Linked DNA regions of Terriglobus roseus. Each later gene encodes a partner of the first gene's protein in a complex. Links are inferred from orthologs where the notes say so. Each region holds a gene or a part of one and is shown on either strand. Other genes may lie near its edges. The genes, in order: xseA and xseB.

The links.
Region 2: the proteins of xseA (region 1) and xseB are in contact, whole or in part, in a cryo-EM structure (PDB 8TXR), measured with the Escherichia coli proteins. The link is inferred for Terriglobus roseus from one-to-one orthologs.

What each region holds. Positions count from the first base shown.
Region 1 is NZ_LT629690.1:4,060,537-4,070,678, reverse strand. The notes cover bases 4,476-7,390. They hold xseA (exodeoxyribonuclease VII large subunit), read left to right. Parts: upstream 4,476-5,107; coding sequence 5,108-6,673; downstream 6,674-7,390. Other genes in these bases: glmM (phosphoglucosamine mutase), read left to right, coding at 6,734-7,390; BLT38_RS17000 (tetratricopeptide repeat protein), read left to right, coding at 4,476-5,084. In the rest of the region: BLT38_RS17025 (lactonase family protein), read right to left, coding at 1-438; BLT38_RS17020 (hypothetical protein), read right to left, coding at 575-1,009; BLT38_RS17015 (multicopper oxidase family protein), read left to right, coding at 1,252-2,604; BLT38_RS17010 (hypothetical protein), read left to right, coding at 2,597-3,427; BLT38_RS17005 (TIGR03435 family protein), read right to left, coding at 3,432-4,190; more of BLT38_RS17000, read left to right, coding at 4,347-4,475; more of glmM, read left to right, coding at 7,391-8,083; BLT38_RS16985 (coagulation factor 5/8 type domain-containing protein), read right to left, coding at 8,090-9,820; alr (alanine racemase), read right to left, coding at 9,899-10,142. UniProt on the Escherichia coli protein: Bidirectionally degrades single-stranded DNA into large acid-insoluble oligonucleotides, which are then degraded further into small acid-soluble oligonucleotides.
Region 2 is NZ_LT629690.1:2,272,773-2,282,807, forward strand. The notes cover bases 7,089-9,896. They hold xseB (exodeoxyribonuclease VII small subunit), read left to right. Parts: upstream 7,089-8,284; coding sequence 8,285-8,509; downstream 8,510-9,896. Other genes in these bases: BLT38_RS09580 (bifunctional homocysteine S-methyltransferase/methylenetetrahydrofolate reductase), read left to right, coding at 7,089-8,270; BLT38_RS09590 (hypothetical protein), read left to right, coding at 8,647-9,327; BLT38_RS09595 (UDP-glucuronic acid decarboxylase family protein), read right to left, coding at 9,410-9,896. Also shown: BLT38_RS09560 (ArsR/SmtB family transcription factor), read left to right, coding at 2,410-2,685; BLT38_RS09565 (lysophospholipid acyltransferase family protein), read left to right, coding at 2,786-3,745; lpxD (UDP-3-O-(3-hydroxymyristoyl)glucosamine N-acyltransferase), read left to right, coding at 3,745-4,668; BLT38_RS09575 (hypothetical protein), read right to left, coding at 4,735-6,246; more of BLT38_RS09580, read left to right, coding at 6,393-7,088; more of BLT38_RS09595, read right to left, coding at 9,897-10,035. UniProt on the Escherichia coli protein: Bidirectionally degrades single-stranded DNA into large acid-insoluble oligonucleotides, which are then degraded further into small acid-soluble oligonucleotides.

The DNA.
Region 1 (10,142 bases):
GCGGTAGGTGCTCACGTCGCCGCTACCCCAATCGGCCACCATGGCCACGCGTCCGCTGGGGTCAATGGAAATAAAGTTTGGGATGCTGCCCTTGGCGGTCTGCTGATTGATGGGCCGCAACGGCTGTTCTGCATTGCCAGTAATCTCGAAGCCCTGTACCGCTGCAATCCCTTCCACTATGGCGGTGGTGTAAAGACGATTGCGCTGGTGCGGATTCAACGTCATGGAGTCGTTGCCAGGAAGTTTGGCTGCCATATCCGGCGGCGCGAAGGTGCCGGTCTTCGCATCGAACGAGGTCTGGAAGATGCCCTGCGCCTCCTTGCCCGTGGTGCCGATGAAGGCTGTTTTGCGATGGAGCGACAGTGTCGGCTGGATGGCAAAGGAGCGTAAGGCAAAGGCGGTAGCAGGCAGGCCAAAGGCGAAGTGACGACGATTCATTGCGAGGGCTCCGGGGACGCGCCACCAGCATACGCCTTCATGCAACCCGCCACGCGGCCTCAGATGTTGTTCATAGCAAACAGTGAAGGAGCGCCCAGGGCGCTCCTTTCGTAACCACTGAAATTCAAAAGCTAACTTACAGCGTGCCGCCTTCAGCCGGCAGATGGCCAAAGTAGTTTTCCGGTGCCACGTTGTCATTAATCACGGGAAGCGCGGGCAGGTTGCCAGTCGATCCGGCTTCGTCCACCACGGCCTTCACGTTTGCCAGCACTTCATCGATGGTCATGGTGTACATCTCGCGACCATTGTCGTAGCCGTTCTGGATGATGGTCTTCAGATACTTGCCTGCGGCCTGCGCGGCGGCATAGTCGGTGATAACGAAACCGGTGGCGCGCTTCATCTGCACCCAGGCCACGTTGGGCATGGCAATCCAAACCGGGCGGCCGCTCACGTCAAAGCGAATGTCCGTGGCGTCCGCGTGGCGCGTGGCAATGGCGACAACCGTGCCCTTCCAGACGCAGTGCAGCTTTTCTTCGGTCCACTTATCTTCGACGGTGAAATCCTCGTACATCAGCAGGGTCCTCTCGCAGCGGGTGCTGCTTCCAGACTAAGGATTCCTCCGGCGATGGGCAAGCCGTGGCGCTCTGGATTGGCGAGATGCATGACATCTTGTTCATCTTGAGGCCTAAAACAGGGAAATTGGCGAAAACAGGGCTTCTCGGACTGGAAGTGTCCGATGGGGTGCGGGTTAGCGTAGCGAGAGATAGCAGAACAGCTCCCTCAAACGCTGTCCTCCTCCGAAGGAGCTTTTCGATGCAACCCCGCACATGGAATCGGCGTGACTTCATGATGGCCACAGGCGCGGCTGCCTGTGTGGGTTTGCTGGATTCCCGTGCGCAAGAGACTCCGGACCACATCGTCACCATTGATGCCTGCACCGTGGAAGCTTCGCCGAAGCACCTTATCCGCACTGTTGGGTACGGCCAGGTTCCTGGGCCCTTGCTGCGCTTGCGTGAAGGGCGCGCCAGCACTATCCGAGTGGTGAATCGCACCAAGTCGGAGGAGATTGTGCACTGGCATGGTCTGCACCTTCCCTCTGCGATTGACGGCGCAATGGAAGAGGGAACGCCCATGGTGGCGCCGGGCGCCACGGTGCAATTCCAGATGACGCCCCAACCGGCAGGTTTCCGCTGGTATCACACGCATACCTTTGCCGGGAACGATTTGCGGAAGGCGCAGTACAGCGGCCAGCACGGATTTCTGTACGTGGAATCGGCAAATGAGCCGGGCAACTATGACGCGGAACATTTTCTGGCGCTGCACGACTGGAACGGATATCTGACCGGCGGCGACGACGGCTCCATGAATCCCACGTATGACATCAGCACGGTGAACGGCCGCATGCTCGGCTATGGCGAACCCATTCGCGTAAAGCAGGGGCAACGTGTTCTGTTCCACATCCTGAATTCTTCGCCGACTGAGGTGCACTGGATCGGGCTGGCGGGGCATACCTTTCATGTCATTGCACTGGATGGCAATCCAGTCGCTACGCCTTCTACGGCTACGATGCTTCGCCTTGCGCCAGCAGAGCGCGTGTCCGCGTGGGTTGAGATGGATCATCCGGGCGTGTGGGTGCTGGGCGAGGTCCGCAAACACATTCAAGCGGCTGGCATGGGCACGGTGATTGAGTATGCCGGAAGCACGAAGAAGCCGGCGTGGTTACAGTCTTCGTCGTTGGCCTGGGATTATGCGCAGTTCGGAACCGCCGACGCAGATGCAGTGGCCGCTTCGGAAGTAGAAGAGATTCCGCTTGTGCTGGAGAGCCGTTTCAAGGGGCACGGCTCGCAGGAACGTTGGATGATCAACGGCAAGTCCTATCCCGATACCGATATGCCAGTGCTGGTGCAGGGTCGTCGCTATCGTCTGCGTTTTCAAAACAAGAGCATGGACGACCACCCGATGCATCTGCATCGTCACACGTTTGAACTGCGAGAACTGGCTGGCGGAAGGCGGACCCGCGGTGTCATGAAAGACACGGTGCTGGTGCCTGCTGGCGCGGAGACGGCGGTGGAGTTTACCGCGTCCAATCCGGGCCTTTCGCTGTTGCACTGCCACCAGCAAAACCACATGGATCTAGGCTTCATGATGGTGTTCCGCTATGCCTGAGAAAACGGCACAGCGATGGACGAACGCGCGGGGCTGGTTGCTGACGGCGATAGCCACGGCAGGCCTGTGTGCCTCACGCAGTGTCATGGCGCAGGGCAATTACGAGATTCAGGTCTATGGCTCGGACACGGTGCCTCGTGGCAACACCATGGTGGAGCTCCATTCGAACTTCACCGCGAAGGGCCAGCGTTACACGTTGCAGGGCGTCTACCCCACCAATCATCAGCAACACGAAACCATTGAGATCACGCAGGGACTGAACGACTGGTCAGAGGTGGGCTTTTACATCTTCACCAGCGAGCAGGATGGGCATGGCCTTCAGTGGGTGGGCGATCATATTCGTCCACGCGTCCGCGTGCCGGATAGCTGGCATTGGCCGATTGGTGTCAGCCTATCCACAGAGGTTGGTTATCAACGCGCGGTCTACTCACCGGATACGTGGACGTGGGAGATCCGTCCGATTCTCGATAAGTCGGTGGGCCGATGGTATTTCGCCTTAAATCCAGCGCTGGAACGCACCTGGCATGGTCCGGATGTTGGGCAGGGATTGGGTTTTGCGCCCGGCGTCAAAGTCAGCTATGACGTAAATCGTGCCGTCAGCATTGGGCCGGAATACTATGCGGACTACGGCCGGTTAGGTCAGTTCGACAACCTTCATAACCAGCAGCAGCAGATCTTTCTGGTCACAGATCTGAACGTGTCGCCAAAATGGGAGATCAATTTCGGCGCTGGATTAGGCGCCACGGCAGCGACGGATCACCTAATTGTGAAGTTCATCCTCGGCCGCCGGTTTTCCTGGAAGAAGCCGTCTGAGGTGGAATAAGCGGCTAGTTCTGCGAGGGCTGCTCCACATGGTCCAGCACCAGCACGTCCAGAGGTTCCTTCGCTGGCACGAGCTTTAACCCAAGCTGCTCCTGGACGGCCTTGAAGAAGCCCGGTGCGTCGCTGTTGGGAGCGCTCCCGTCGTCGGGTGACCATTCCAGCTTCACATCGTAGCGGCCAGCCAGGCCGGTGTGGTTTACCACCACCTTGCCCGCTGGTCGGCTCAGCTGCTCTGCGAGTATGTCTGTTGAGAAGCCCGTACCGCGCAGATATGTCCTTCCACCATCCCAGCGGTTGTCGTTGGTGGTGCTGGCTGTCAGTTTGGATTGGCCATCGACAATCAGATCGAACGCATTCAGCGTCTGCGTCTCCCGGTGCACCTTTAAAGCAAACCGCTCCACCAGCAACGCCTGCACCATGCGACGCTTCTCGGCGTTGGCATCGGTGTTCGACATCGTTCGCAGCTTGGCATCTGCCGAGGCATCGGTTTTCGCCTGAATATCGATCCGTTGGTTGTTGATCCAGTCTGGTCCATTCAAAATGCGCTTTGGCTGCATATCAAATGCCCATGAAATCAACTGCATCAGCGTCACGTTGGATGTGCTGAAGTCGCCACCCTGCGGATAGTTGATATGACTGCGCCCGTCATTCACAAGCGGTGTCGGTTTGATGGTCGCCACCTCAAAGCCTGTGGGTGGTGTTGGTATCTGTGCCATGCATGGCATGGTCAACAGAGCTGCAACCAGAAAGTTACAACCGCTCATTCTGCCTCCTGCACCACTTTCGGGGCAGCATACAGCCTGCTATCCGCTGCCGCTACCCTTCACTGCTAAACTTACGCTTGGCGGAATTTGCGCCGACTCATTCGCGCCCGGGCCTCAAGAAGAAGGCGACCGCCGCACGCAAAAGGATTCTGACTCTTGGACACACCCAACCGCACCCGTACCTCGCCGCTGCCCGTTCACGCTGACGCATCGTTCGTGACCAAGAAGACAGGCGTTCTGGACAGCCTTGCAAATAACCGCAAGCTCGCATTGAACCTGGCCATCGCTGTGGTGGTTGTGGTCGTTGTCGTGGCGGCAGGCGTTCTGGTGTACAACCACCGCTCCGCTGAGGCTGCGAACCAGCTTTCTGCTGCCATGCAGACCTACGCGGCACCCATCCGTTCCGCGGAGAATCCAGTTCCCGCCAGCACGCGCAGCTTTGGTTCCACGGATGAGCGTGCAAAGGCTGCCAATGCAGAGTTCAAGGCTATTGCCGATACCTACGGCATGACCGATGCAGGCCGCAATGCGCTGTATCTGGAGGGCTTGACCGCCCTGCAGACCGGCCAGAATGCCTCGGCTGAGGAGTTGCTGAAGAAGTCCGCCGGAAGCTGGAATCGCGATATCTCGAACTTGGCGGGGTTGGCGCTGGCCGGTCTGTACCACCAGACGGGCCGCACCAGCGACGCCGTGGCAGAGTACAACCGCATCATCGCCAAGCCGTCGAACCTGGTGCCTTCTGGTCTGGCGAAGCTGCAGCTTGCGGAAATGTACGATGCTGACGGCAAGTCTGCCGACGCGAAGAAGATTTACGCGGAGATCAAGGATAAGGATCCGAAGAGCGCCGCTGCTGAACTGGCCAGCGAAAAGCTGAACGGCCCCGCGGCACGCTAAGTAACACGTAAAAGGAACACCGCATGGCGGCTCCCGAGAAACCACCGGCAACATTGGCAGAGTTGATTCGTCGACGCTCCAGTGCCGGAAGGCCAAAGGAGCCGCCATCGCCGTCTGCGACAAAGCCTCCCGTGGCTGATCGGCTGGGCCAGTTTGGGCTTCTCTTTGCCGAGCCTGAGGTAGAGGCAGTTGCAGAAGAAGATGAGCCGGAAGCTCTCCCTGAACGCGAAGATGAGAGGGTTCCAGAGCGCAGGCTCTGGTCCGTCGCGGAATTGGTTTCGGCGTTGCGTTTTCGCGTGGAGCGCGAGTACGCGGATGTGTGGGTTGAGGGCGAAGTTTCCAATTGCCGCCCCGCGCCGTCAGGTCATTTGTATTTCACGCTGAAGGACGGCGATGCGCAGTTGCCGGTGGTGCTTTTCCGTCGTGAAGCAGCGCTGCTGAAATTCAAACCTACAGATGGCCTTAGTGTATTGGCGCGCGGGCGTGTCAGCGTGTTTGAGAGCCGTGGGCAGCTGCAGCTGATTGCAAATTCACTGGAACCGCGCGGCGCGGGCGCGTTACAGCTTGCCTTTGAACAATTGAAGGCGAAACTGCGTGCCGAAGGGCTGTTTGACGAGGATCGGAAGCGCCCGCTGCCACCGTTTCCACGCACGGTTGGCGTGATTACCAGCACGCAGGGTGCCGTGCTGCGCGACATTGCCACGGTGGTGCGGCGGCGGCATGCAAGGTTGAATCTTCTGGTGTTTGCCGCGACGGTGCAGGGGCCAACGTGCGCTCCGGATGTGATGCGTGGCCTGCGCTACTTCAATGACGCGCCGGAAGCGCATCGCGTGGACGTCATCCTGATCGCGCGCGGGGGCGGTTCAGCGGAGGACTTGAGCGGTTTTAACGACGAGGCTCTGGCGCGGGCCATCGCCAGCAGCGACATTCCCGTTGTCTCTGCTATTGGTCATGAAACGGACTTCACTATCGCGGATTTCGTAGCAGATCTGCGCGCTCCCACGCCCTCTGCCGCTGCTGAGATTGTTACTGCGGCGCAACATCGCATTGAAGAGCGTGTGCAGTCATTGGAAGCGCGGTTGTTTCGGGCTGTCCGTTTCCAGCAGATGCATGCGCGACAGCGTTTTCTGCGCGTGTCCGCAGAGGGTACTTTCGCACGCCTTCGTGACAGCATCAACCGCCGTCATCAGCGTGTGGACAGTGCGCGTTTCCGCCTGGAGGCGCTTTCGCAGCGGCTTTTGCAGGCGCGTGCCGCACAGCTTCGTCAGGTTTCGGAACGGCTGCAGCGGCAGGATGTCCATCGTCGGGTATTGCTGGCGACAGCGCAACAGCAGCATTTGCAGCAGCGACTGGAGCGCACGGCGGCTGGGCTCGTGGTGCACTCTCGACAGCGCTTGGAGCGTGCAGGGGCACGTCTGTATGCGCTTTCACCCACGGCCATTCTGGAACGCGGTTACGCCTTGGTGTATCGCGAAGATGGCTCCCTCCTCAGGGACGCATCGAGCACGGCGGAGGGAGAAACCATTACGGCGCGTGTGGCGCATGGTGCAGTCCGTGCGATAGTTAGCGGAAACACGCGGAATCCCTAATATCGCCGTCAATTTCTCATATCCCACGCCTAGAATGGATACGGCAGGAATCAGACACGAATGAGAAAGCTCTTCGGAACAGACGGCATCCGCGCCGTTGCAGGACAAGCCCCCCTCGACCCTCGCACAGTCCACGCAGTTGGCGTTGCACTGGCGCATCATATTGCCGCCCCCGGCACACAACCGAAGGTCATCCTCGGTATGGACACGCGCGAATCCAGTGAATGGATTGCTGCTGCCATCACCGAAGGACTCCGCAATGGCGGTGCCGTGGTGGAATCCGCAGGCGTTATCACCACGCCGGCGATTGCGTTCCTGACTCGTTCCCACGGCTTTTCTGCGGGTGTGGTCATCTCTGCGTCTCACAATCCATGGCAGGACAACGGCATCAAGGTCTTCGGTCCGGACGGATACAAGCTGCCTGACGCAACCGAGCTTGCCATTGAAGAAGAGATTTTCCGTCAGTTGGAGTCGAACTCGAACCACTCGTCGATTCACACCGCGGCCCCTGCCGTGGAAGAAGCCGATCGAGCGGAGTATGTGCGTTCGTTGCTGGCCGCAGTCCCGGGTCTATCGCTGGATGGCAAGCGCCTCGTGGTCGATTGCGCGAATGGAGCTGCGTCGGCAGTTGCACCCCAGTTGTTCGCGGGACTCGGAGGCGAGGTTCGCATCCGCAACGCCAGCCCTGATGGACGCAACATCAATGTCGAGTGTGGCGCAACCAAGCCTGAAGTTGTAGCGAAGTACGTGCTTGAAGATAAGGCCGACATCGGCATCACTTTTGACGGTGACGCGGATCGCGCCATGTTTGCCGACGAGAATGGTCGCGTGATCAATGGCGATGCGGTCATGCTGCTTGCCGCGCGTGATCTGCAGGCACGCGGATTGCTGCATGACAACACAGTCGTGGCCACCACCATGAGCAACATGGGGCTTGAAGCCGCATTGAAGCGCAGCGGCATCCGCATGCTTCGTGCACCCGTGGGCGATAAATATGTTCTGGAACAGATGAAGGGCACCGGAGCCTCGCTGGGCGGCGAACAGAGCGGCCACATCCTGTTCACAGGCAAATCCACAACGGGCGACGGTCTGCTGACAGCGCTGTTGCTGTTGGACATTGTGCATCGCAGCGGAACATCGTTAGCGAAGCTGGCGGAAGATCTGAAGACATTCCCGCAGGTCATCGTCAACGTGAAGGTGCGCGAGAAGAAACCGCTGGAGGGTATTCCTTCTGTTGCGGAAAAGATTCGTGAAGCTGAAAACGCGCTCGCCGATACGGGACGCGTGGTCATTCGTTACAGCGGAACCGAAGCGCTGGCACGCGTGATGATTGAAGCCGAAGACGAGTCTTCCATGAAGCTCCACGCTTCGGCCATTGCGGATGCGATTCGCGCAGAGCTTGGCGTTTAACGCGCTCTAAGGTGTGGGGTACTCGGCCACTTGCGGTGTTTTGCGCGGCTTTGTCTGAGTACTTCCACCTGTGTCGTTAATCACGTTGCGAATGGCACCCAGGTTATCCAGGGCCACCGTGATCATGTGATGAAAACGCACCTGTGGCGTGTTCGGCACTTCGATGGCTCGATCCAGATCCACGTCCGGATGGCGGAAGACGCTGTAAATGCCCAGACCCCACGCCTCGTGCTGTTTCACGTTGTCCGCTACTTTGTATGAGGCCCAACCCTTTGCGCCGTTTGTGTCTGTCCATGCGGATTGTGTCGGCGGGTCATAGGGAATTTCGGATTGGTAGAAGTAGGTGCGTCCGGCTTCGCCATTCCACAGCACCTGATACTGCTGATGGTGTTCTACGAAGAGGCCGTAGATCGTTACGCGATTGCCATTGACGATCAGGCCGTTGTCGCTTTCATTGATGTTCCAGCCAACGGTGCCGGGCTTTCCGTGATCAGCGCGCCAGATCCAAGTGTGATCCACAATCGTGTCGTTGCTGTTGATCACAAGATTCGCGCCCGCCTTTCCAACGGTTGCTCCGCCAACGCGGAAGAACACATCATGCAGTGAGATCGGGTTCGCCGCGTGATAGCGAACGCTGTGCTGTGTTCCCACTTCCAGCAGCGAAGGCGACTTCTTTTCGCCTGCATCAAACAACAGCCCAGAGACGGTGATGCCGTCTTCATCGGCAACCGTCATCGCTTCTGTGCCTGCAACAGGGTGCAGCGTTGCGAAACCCAGACCAAGTACAACAGTGTTCGCGTGAGTTACACGCAATGGCTTGTTCAGGTCGTATGTGCCTGGTGTCAGCAGCAGGTGTTTGCCTTGCGCCAGCGCGGCATTCATGGTGTCTGCAGTGTCGTGTTCGGGATGTGCGATGAAAAAGCGCGACAGAGGAATGTTGTGGCCTGGAGTGTTTCCGCCATGCCATGTCGCACCCACGGAGTCGTGTTGCAACGCAGGTACGCGCACAGACCATATGCCTTTCGCACCGACGAAGAGGAATGGCTTCTCACGCACCACAGGGGTCTTCGCAACTTTCGTGTAGGGCGGTTTAGGCCACTCGCCTTCAGGCATGTTGTTCGTACCAACGAAGACCATGTTCCAGTTCGAGCCGGTCCAGCGTTGCCATTCGGTATTGCGGGAGAGCCACTGTTGTTGCGACCCGGAATCGACGACTCCATCCACAACCGTGTCGCTCATCCATCCGCCGCTCGCCCATCCATGTTGCTGGTGCAGCACCACGTCGCCATACACATGCATGCGGCGAAAGAAGATTGCCTGCGACACAGCCCACTGCATCGTTCCGTTTGTCGGGGTTACGGAGAATCCTTCGACGCCGCGCCAGAACGTGGTGGTGGCATTGTTGTTCTTCAACGCAGCATCGGAGTGGACATCGCCAGAGATGCGCACATCCTCAGGCGACGCACCTGCACCGATGACTTGTGTGTAAAAGCCCACAGGAACATTTAAGTGATATTGGCCCGGAAGAAAGATGAAGGCATAACGGCCGCTGCCGAATTCGCTGTGGTGCTGTTCGGCATAGACTGTGTCGATCTTTGCCTGCATCGTTTCTGCGTTGTCTTTGGGAGAGTAGACGAACACATTCGGGCCCAGGTCGGGTGCTTTCGTTGCATGTTGTGCAAGCGATGAGCCAGCAAGCAGAAGAACAGCAGTTGCCGTGAGGATGCGCAGAAGCATTGCGTGAAACTCTCCCAACGAAGTGGCAGCGCGCGATCGTTCACGCGCGAGATCGACTGAGTGTAAATTGCGTGTGCGTTATTCCACCACGACGCGTGGCACGCGATCGCTAATGCCGCATAGGACTTCGTACACGCTGGTGCCTGCAATCCGGGCCTGCTCGTTGGCTCCTACAAACTCTGTGCCCATGCTGCCAACCAACACCACCTCGTCACCAATCTTGGTTTGTGGGAGATGTGTCACGTCCACAACAGTCAGGTCCATGGATACGCGGCCCAGAATCGCCGCGCGCATGCCGTGCAGCAAAACATATCCACCTGCC
Region 2 (10,035 bases), 1.8 Mb from region 1 along the record:
TCAGCGAAACATACAGGCTATTCGCCACGTCCTGCTGCGTAAGCCCAAACTGTGCAGCGCGAACACGATCAATATCCAGATGAAGATCCGGCGCATCCACCACTTGGTGCATGTGCACGTCAACAGCACCGGGTACAGTTGCCAGTTGCTCACGCAGATGCTTTGCAATGGCGTAGTTCGACGGATCGTATCCCTGCACCTGGATATCAATTGGCGCTGGCAGACCAAAGTTAAGGATCTGCGTCACCATGTCCGCAGGCTGGAAGAAGAACGTTTCATCGGGGAACTTCTTTGGAAGCTCTGCGCGAAGTTGCTTAATGTAACCCTGCGTTGAGTGATGCTTTTCATTCAACGCGATCAGGACTTCGCCATCGGCGCTGCTGATCGTAGACCCATCGCCGAACGCATAGTTAAACGTCTCCGGTGTGAGTCCGATGTTATCCATCACCAACTCTGTCTCGTCGGCAGGAATGGTTTTGCGGATCTCCTCTTCCACCTGGCTGAAGATGACCTTGGTCTTCTCAATTCGTGTGCCAGGACGTGTGCGGATATGCAGTTTGATCTGTCCCGCGTCGACGCTTGGGAAGAAGTCCCGACCGATGAATGGCAGCAATACGAAGGCGGAAAGCATCACCGCTACCGATGCAAAGAGTGCCTTCCGACGATGAGCCAGGAATGCTTCCAGTGCCGTTGTGTAGCGATTCTGCAGGCGCTCATAGCCACGATTAAAGAGTTCGTTGATGCGGCGGAAGAACGATGGTGCACCTGCATTTTCAACAACCTCTGAATGTCCTTCAAAGCTGTGTTCCGCACCGAGTAGAAAGTTCACTAGAACTGGCACCAGCGTGCGAGAAAGCACATAGGAAGCCAGCATGGCAAAGACGACCGCGAGCGCCATAGGAGTAAACAGAAACTTCGCAGGACCTGTAAGGAAGACGACAGAAACAAACACAATGCAAATCGTGAGAGTTGAGACGAGCGTGGGAGTGGCAATCTCGGATGCACCGATAAGAACCGCATCACGAAGCGATTGCCCGTGCATGTGCCGGTGAATGTTTTCAATGGTTACCGTCGCATCATCAACCAGGATGCCAATCGCCAGTGCAAGACCACCGAGAGTCATCGTGTTCATGGTTTCCCCAAGCGCACTGAGGACAATGATGGAACTTAGAATCGATAGCGGAATCGAGATCGCAATAATTAACGTGCTACGCCAGCTTCCTAGAAAGAGCAGGATCATCAGCGCGGTAAGAGAAGCAGCGATCAAACCTTCGCGCAGAACTCCTACAATCGATGCCTTAACGAAGATGGACTGATCAAAGAGTTCGGTAATCTTCAATCCCTTCGGAGCCGCTGCACGTGATGCTGGCAACACATCATCTTTGATCTGCTTCACAATATCGAGGGTGGAGACCGATCCCGTCTTCATGATCGTCAGAAGCGCAGCGGGCTTTCCGTTGGCTCTGGCAACGTTCTGTTGCACAGACCAGCCATCGCGGACATGCGCAACGTCTCGCATGTACACCATCGCGCCGTTCACCTGCTTAATTGGGACATCGTTCAGCGATAACGCATCGACAGGGCTTGAGTTAGTGCTAACGGTGTACTCGGTGTTTTCAACCTTCGCAGTACCGGAGGGTAGAGTGACATTCTGCGCGTTGATCGCGTTCGTCACATCGATCGGCGTAAGGCCTTTTGCCAGCAAAGCATTCTGATCAAGATCGACCATGATCTGCCGAGCAACGCCACCATAAGGCGTGGGCAGAAGTGTTCCTGGAACCTTCGTCAATTGCTGACGAACGCGGAACAAACCGTAGTCATAAATCTCTGATTCTGAAAGCGTGTCGCTTGAAAGCGATAACTGAATAATGGGCACCGTTGATGCACTAAAGCGAAGAATCCATGGTGGATTCACACCCTGCGGCATACGGAATCGAATGGAATTCACCGCCGCGCCTACTTGTGACATGGCAGCATCAATGCGCACCTGAGGCTGGAAAGAAATCTTGATGACTGACGCACCATTTGTGGTCTGCGAATCAATTGACTTCACGTCATTGACCACCGCCATCACAAACTCACTGAAGGTCGTGATGCGCTGTTCCATCTCCTTAGCGGGCAAGCCAGAGTAGGACCAAATCACCGTAACTTGAGGGATATCAATGTTTGGAAAGATGTCCGTCGGAGTCGTCGCAATCGAAGAGAACCCAAGAACAAGTATGAGAATCGACGCTACAATAAACGTGTAAGGCTTATTGAGCGCAAGACGAACTATCCACATAACGACGTCTCCATAACGCGACGTTTCAGCATTTCGACTACTTTGATGTGCGTCAAAATAGTTGGATTCAGGAATTCACGATTCTTGAACATTTCGCATGGTTAGCGCGTCTTATAGGTGTGAACGCGGTGAAAGAAAACGAAGCAACACTGATCGCGAAGGCACTCGGAGATCCGAACCGATTTTCCATCTACAGGCAGATCGCGGAAGGTGATGAGACCTATTGCGGCGAGGTCTGCAACAAGCACACACTCTCGCCAGGAACGGTCTCACATCACCTCAAGATCCTCACGGACCTCGGCCTCATCACATCGCGCAAAGAAGGACTGAACGTTTATTACCGTTCCATTCCGGAAAAGTTCTCGTCCTATCTCGCCTATCTGCAGAATCTCAATCGGAAGTAAAGCCGCCTGAACTCAATGTTTTCGACGTCGAAATAGCAGTACACTGTTCGGGTTGAATGCTTCAGGAACAGAGCGGGTTCGGGCGACGATGCGACAACGCATGGAGTACACAGCCCTGCGTCTGATCGTGGGATTGCTGCGTGTTCTTCCGCGGAATGCGGCGCGGGCTGTTGGTGCGGGGCTTGGAACGATTGTGGGGAAACTTGCAGGCAAACTCTCGTCTGCCGGTGAACAGAATCTTCAGATTGCGTTCCCCAACATGAGCGCCACGGAGCGCCACGCCATCCTGCAAAAGACCTATCGCAATCTTGGCTGGCTTCTGGCGGAGTTCTGCCAGATGTCGAAGTACTCGCCAGAGTTCGTGCGGCGAGAAGTCATGCGCTATGAAGGTCTGGAGCACTATCAAGCGGCCAAGGCAAAAGGCAAAGGAGTGCTCGTACTCACCGGACATCTGGGCGCATGGGAGCTGTCTAGCTTTGTCCATTCCCTCCTTGGCGAACCGATGGGCATGGTGATCCGCCGACTCGACAATCCTTTGGTCGACAACTTCGTAAACAGTATTCGCTGCCTGCACGGCAACCGTGTATTGCATAAGGACGACTTCGCGCGCGGCATAATCAAGGCTATGCACCGAGGTGAAGCAGTTGGCATTTTGATGGACACGAACATGACGCCACCTCAAGGTGTGTTCGTCCCCTTCTTCGGCGTTCCTGCATGCACTGGTAGCGGTCTGGCACGTATCGCACGTAAGACGGGCGCTGCTGTTCTACCGGGATTTCTTCTATGGTCAGACGAAGAGTCGCGCTATGTACTGCATTTCGGCGAGGAGTTGCAACTGCAGAAAACGGACGACGCTGAAACCGATGCGCTAGCGAACACTGCTCTCTTCGCACGCGTCACTGAAGACTACATCCGCCGTTATCCTGACCAGTGGCTGTGGCTACATCGTCGTTGGAAGACGCGCCCAGAAGGCGAGCCACCGATTTACAAGCGCCGCAGCACTCAGACCGAACCTGCCTTACCGGCGTCGCGAACAGCAAAACAAAGTGAGTTGGTGTAATGGCAACTATTGCAGAGATTGCAGAGTGGACCAATGGGCAGGCGGTTTCTTCGTTACTCGAATGTGAGATCAGGCGCGTCAGCGCGCTTGATGATGCAGACGTCGATGCAGTCGTCTTTGCTTCCGCTGCCGATGCTTTAGAAAACGCGCTGCAATCGCGCGCCGGCGTGATTCTTGCTTCGGCGAAGATCGCCGCTGAACACAACGACAAACGTCTCGTGCTGGTAAAAGATCCTCGGCTTGCTTTCTCTATTGTTGGAGATCGTCTGCGTCCGCCCGTAGTAGCAGCGATTCATCCAAGTGCAGTGATCGACACAACTGCGCAGATTGGCGAAGACACCAACATCGGTCCCGGCGTAGTGATAGGCGCTGGCGTTCGCATGGGCAACTCATGCCTCATCGGTGCGCGCGTTGTCGTCGAACCTGGCGTCGTGATCGGTGATCGCGTGCGCATTCAGGCAGGCGCAGTCCTCGGCGCGCTTGGCTTTGGTTATGCACGCAGGCCAGACGGCAGTTACCTGATGTTCCCGCAACAGGGAGCACTCGTAATTGAAGACGACGTGGAGATTGGCGCGAACTCCACCATCGATCGCGGTGCCCTGGAAGAGACACGCATTGGCGCAGGCACGAAGATCGATAACCTGGTGCACATTGGCCACAACTGCCGCATCGGGCGCAACGTCATCATCGCAGCACAGACCGGCATTAGTGGGTCGTCCGTGGTGGAAGATGGAGCGATCCTTGGCGGTCAGGTGGGCATGGGCGAACACGCCACTGTAGGCCCCGGTGTGATTCTTGGCGGTGGCGCTGGTGTACTGAGCGGCAAGAAACTCTTCGGCGCAGGACAGGTCTTCTGGGGACGTCCTGCACGTCCGCTAAAGCAGTACCTGCGCGATCTGGCACGCCTCAGTCGAGGACGCTAACGAACAGACGAACAAAGGCCCGCTCATTGGAGCGGGCCTTTGTTCATGCTTATAACGCTAAATAAATTAGTTCACTTCGTTGGTAGACGCATCCATGTAGGCCACGTCGTTCGCTGTTCCCTGCACCGTGATGTTCGTGTTGTCGATCTCCGAACCGTCAACGGTGTTGAATGCGTGAACCTGACCACCATACGCCGTGTAAACCTTGTTCAGACTTTCGACCCAGCAGAGGCCGGTGAGGCTACCGTAGTAGTACTTGTCCAAATTCTCATTCGGATAAGGCACGGTCGTCGAGCCACCCGGTGTGACATTGGGAACGATGCCTGCGGTTCTATTCGTGATGTCGTAGCGTGTCAGGCAGTTGTAGTTCTGGTTGTGAGCCTGACGCTCACCGCTGGCGCAGTTCGAAGAACCAATCCAGAGCGTGTTGTTATCCGCGAAGAGCATCTTCGTGTGCGTTCCATCAGAGATGGAGTACGTCGCCGAGATGGTCTTGGTGGACAGAGGAATCAAAGACAGGTTGCCACCAAACAGACCGTCCGTCTGCAACGACTGTCCCGACACATAAAGCGTATTACCGTCGGAGATGGCTGCCGTAGCGCCACCCGGAACAGAAACGAAGGTGGTTGACGGCGAAACAGCCGCGCCATTGGGTGGGTAGTAGTCGATACGCAGTGTGTTCAGGTCGACAAAGGAAACGCCAGAAACATCATCACCCGTTGCCGACGTTCCACCGCACTCCCGACCACAGTTCAGAAAGTACACCTGCGACCCATCCGGCGAGAAGTATGCATCGTAGGGTCTGTGGAAGGTAGGTTGCGGAGTGCCGTTGCTGGTGCCATCCGGTGGATTGACCGGGACGATGCAGTACACCGGGTTATTTACCGGCATGCATGTCAGCGAATTGGCAGGAGGCGTCTGGTTTCCAGCCTGGTTGGCGTTGAGCTGTAGAACACGGTAAACATTGTTCGAATTGCGCAGCATCAGCAGGATCACGCTGTGGGACGGATTCGCCACCACCTTGTACACGCTGGGAACCGGGAACGAGTAGGTCGTCATGACCGAGCTCGTTGTGGCCGACGCCGTCGACGGAGCATTCATAACGAACAGCCCGCTGCTCTCCACCGCGGTCAGAACCGAGTACACATCCTGCGACACGAAGTAAGAGGACAACGCACCCGTGGTGGATGCAGTGGTACCGGATCCAGCCTCGGTCGAGTAGTTGATCGTATTGATGGCGCCATCCGAGCTGTACACGTAACCGCGCATCTGCTCTGGATAGTTGATGATGCTCTTCGCATTGCTGCTGTAAGCGCTAATCATCGTGGTGCTGTTGGCCACGTAGACGTTGGAACGGATATCGCGCTTGGCGTCCAACACTTCCAGACCACCACCCAGAAGCGATGCCTGGGAAATGGCGACCATAACGCGCTGAGTCAGCTTCGACGGCGGTACGGGACGGCCAGCGAACTGATTCTCGGTGGTCTTATAGGGGCGATATCCACAACCCGTCAGGAGAACAACGACGGTGGCACACAGGAGGGCGGCTGCCGACCGCGCAACGGAAACACTCTTCAACGGAAAACCTCAATGTTGCTGCGGGAATCTCCCTGTCCGCAACCTGCCAAAGTATACCAAAGCAAACAGGCTGAATTGCAGAGCGGGTACTAGGTTGGACGATCAGAACGGCGAAGCGTTGGACAAAGTAGGATAGGGAGATATCTATGTCTGACGTTTCTCTGCCCAGCATCGACCGCATTTTCGGCTCTCGCCCCATCCTTTGCGATGGCGCCATGGGAACCATGCTGTATGCGCGCGGCATTTTTATCAATCGCTGTTTCGACGAGCTGAACCTCAGCGAGCCGAAGATGGTCCGCGATATCCACGAGGAGTATCTTCTTGCGGGTGCGGAACTTCTGGAGACCAACACCTTTGGCGCGAACGCCGTTCGCCTCAGGCGCTTCGGTCTCGAAAACAAAGTGGCAGAAATCAACGCTGCCGCGGTGAAGCTGGCGCGCGATGCGGCGAATGCCGTTCGCGAAAAACATGCGCATCATGCCTATATAGCTGGAGCGCTTGGCCCTCTTGGTTTACCGGAACCGGAGCGTGACGCCGACGTGATGATCGCCGCCTATCGCGAGCAGGTCCAGGCGCTTGCCGATGCAGGCGTGGATCTGTTTGTCGTAGAGACAATGACCTCCATGGCTGAAGCGAAAGCGGCCATCGACGCGATCCGTCAGGTGAGCACCAATCTACCCATCATTGCCATGGTCACCGTCACCGACGCAGGCAATGTCTCTGACGGCACTTCGCCAGAAGAGGCCGCAAAGCTGTTAGCTGAATGGGGTGCAAACGCCATCGGCTGCAATTGCAGCGATGGGCCCCAGCTTGTACTGGACACCATCGAGCGCATGCGCCGGGTAACTTCCCTACCGATCGCCGCCATGCCCAATGCTGGCGTTCCCAGCTGCGTAGATGGTCGCAGCATCTATCTGTCGTCGCCAGAGTATCTAGCCAGCTTCGCACGCAAAGCCATGCGTTTGGGCGCAACCATTATTGGTGGCTGCTGCGGCACCACACCGCAACACATCCGCGCCATGCGTTCCAGCGTAAAGGCAATTCAATCACAGGCAGAGGGTGTGGCTCAGGTGGGCGACAAGCCTGCCGCAGCGGTGATCGAACCCGCACCGCTGGCCGAGCGCTCACAGCTTGGCCGCCGCATCGCCACGGGTGAGTTCGTCACCATGGTGGAGATCGTACCGCCGAAGGGCTTCGATCCCTCGCGGGAACTCGAGGGCGCACGCATGCTGAAGAAACTCGGCGTGCACGCTATCAACGTGCCTGACTCACCCCGCGCGAGCACGCGCATGAGCGCCAGCAGTCTGTGCCTGCAGATCGAGCAGAAGATTGGCATTGAAACCGTGATTCACTTCACGTGCCGCGATCGCAACCTGCTGGGAATTCAGAGCGACCTCCTCGGTGCGGCATCGCTGGGCATGAAGAACATCCTCTGCCTCACGGGCGACCCACCGAAGATGGGCAATTACCCTGATGCGACGGGCGTCTTTGACGTGGACGCCGTCGGCTTGACGCGTGTTCTTCGCGACATGAATCACGGTCTCGACATCGGTGGCCAGAGCATTGGCGCAAGCACCGGATTTGTCCTGGCCTGCGCGGCCAATCCCGGCGTTCCGGATCTGGATATGGAAGTCCGCCGCTTCGCCGCCAAGGTGGAAGCGGGCGCAGAGTTCGCCATCACACAGCCTGTCTTTGACCTGAAATTGCTTGAGACATTCCTGAAGCGAATCGAAGGTTTCCGTATCCCTGTCGTTGCGGGCATCTGGCCACTGACGAGCGTAAAGAATGCGGAGTTCATGAAGAACGACCTGAAGGTGCGCATGCCGGATCAGATTCTGCATCGCATGGCTGCGCATGCCGGAACGCCGGAACAGTCGCGTGCAGAAGGTATCCGCATCGCGCAGGAAATGTTGGCCGAGGCTCAGCCCATGGTGCAGGGCGTACAGGTAAGCGCTCCCTTCGCCCGTTACGCTGCAGCGGCAGAGGTGTTGGAAGCGCTGCTGGTACCCGTCACAGCAGAGTAGGATCAGAAACAGACATGGCAACGTTTGAAGAGCAATTGAAGTCGCTGGAAAGCGTGGTGGAACGACTCGAAAAGGGAGACCTTCCCCTGGAAGAATCCCTTGCGTTCTTTGAACAAGGCGTCGCTCTGTCCGAATCCTGCAAGAAGGAACTGGATACGGCGGAAGGCCGTGTGCAGGTACTGCTGCAACGCGGCCGCAAGATGGAAGCTGAAGACCTTGCTCTAAGCGAAGACGAGTAGCCTAACTACCTTGAAATCGTCCGCCTCCACAATCCATCTCGAAGAAACGAACTTCGTGCGTAATCGCTATGGAGCGAAGCCGCTTGTAATGCGATACTCGAACTTCAAACTGCCACCAGAACTGGGAGAACGCCTGCTTGGGTAAGCCACCGATCAGCGATGCCGCGATGCGGAAGATGTACGAAACAATGAAGGCGCTTCGCAGCGCAAAGCGGGATACATCCACATGGACAGGCGTGGCGCGCAACGTCAAAGCTGCCGCAACGGCGGAGCCGGAATCGCTGCTGGCCGGAATCCTTTCGCAGTTGCATCGCCGCGATACCGTGGTCACGGCGGGCGAACTTCCGCTCCTGAAGACTGCGGTGGAAAGCTACTTCCCCATTTCCGTTGCGTCGCTTCACACCGTCGTCTGCAACGGATCAACGGAAGAATGTGCTTCGGTTGCAGCCGGCATGGCACTGCGATCCATGGATGCCACACGCGATCCGAAGCCTGTTACCGTCGTTCTGCTGCAGGATTTTCCTGCGCTCTTAGGGACTCTGAAGTTGATGGAATCCAATGACCTGCCTCTGCTGGTGATTGCAAAAGGCGAAGCTGAATCAAGGGCTATTGCGGAAAAGCGAATGAAGTCCACACAGGTTCCAATACTTCCCGTCGATGCAGCCGATGCGGTGGCCGTATGCCGCGTGATGCAGGAATCGTTGCTGCGCGCACGCAATGGATGGGGCGGCTCGGTCATTCACGCTATCGCAGTTCCAGGAGCGTCTGATTCTGTGGCGGGGATGGAAGAACGTTTGCGTGCACGGGGTCTGGTCTAGACGCTTTCCGGCAATAAGTCCGCATGAAGAAGAAAGGGCATGGCTGGCGCCATGCCCTTCCCACTTATCTGTGTCGAACTAACTATGCGTTGGCTGCAACCCGCCCTTTGAAGTAATCCATGGAAAGTTCCAGACCTTCACGCAGGTTCACCTTCGGCTCCCAACCCAGCAGGGCTTTCGCCTTCGTGATATCGGGCTTACGCTGCTTCGGATCATCCTGCGGCATGGGCCGATAGACAATCTTGCTGCTCGAACCGGTCACTTCCAGCACCGTTTTCGCGCAATCAAGAATGGTCCATTCTTCAGGGTTTCCGATGTTCGTCGGCAGAGGTTCGCCACTCTTTGCCAGCGCCACAATGCCGCGAACGAGATCTGACTGGAAACAGAACGAACGTGTCTGCGATCCATCACCGTAGATCGTCAGATCCTGCCCCTGAAGTGCCTGCATCATCAGGTTGCTGATCACACGACCGTCGTTCGGCTGTAGACGCGGACCGTACGTGTTGAAGATGCGCACCATGCTCGTCCGCACCTTGTAGTAGTTGTGATAGGCCATGATCGTGGCCTCAGAGAATCGCTTCGCTTCGTCGTAGACCGAGCGTGGACCGATGGGATTCACGTTCCCCCAGTAGGTCTCTTTCTGCGGATGCTGTTCGGGGTCGCCGTAGCACTCCGACGTGGACGCATGCAGGAAACCGGCGCCATACT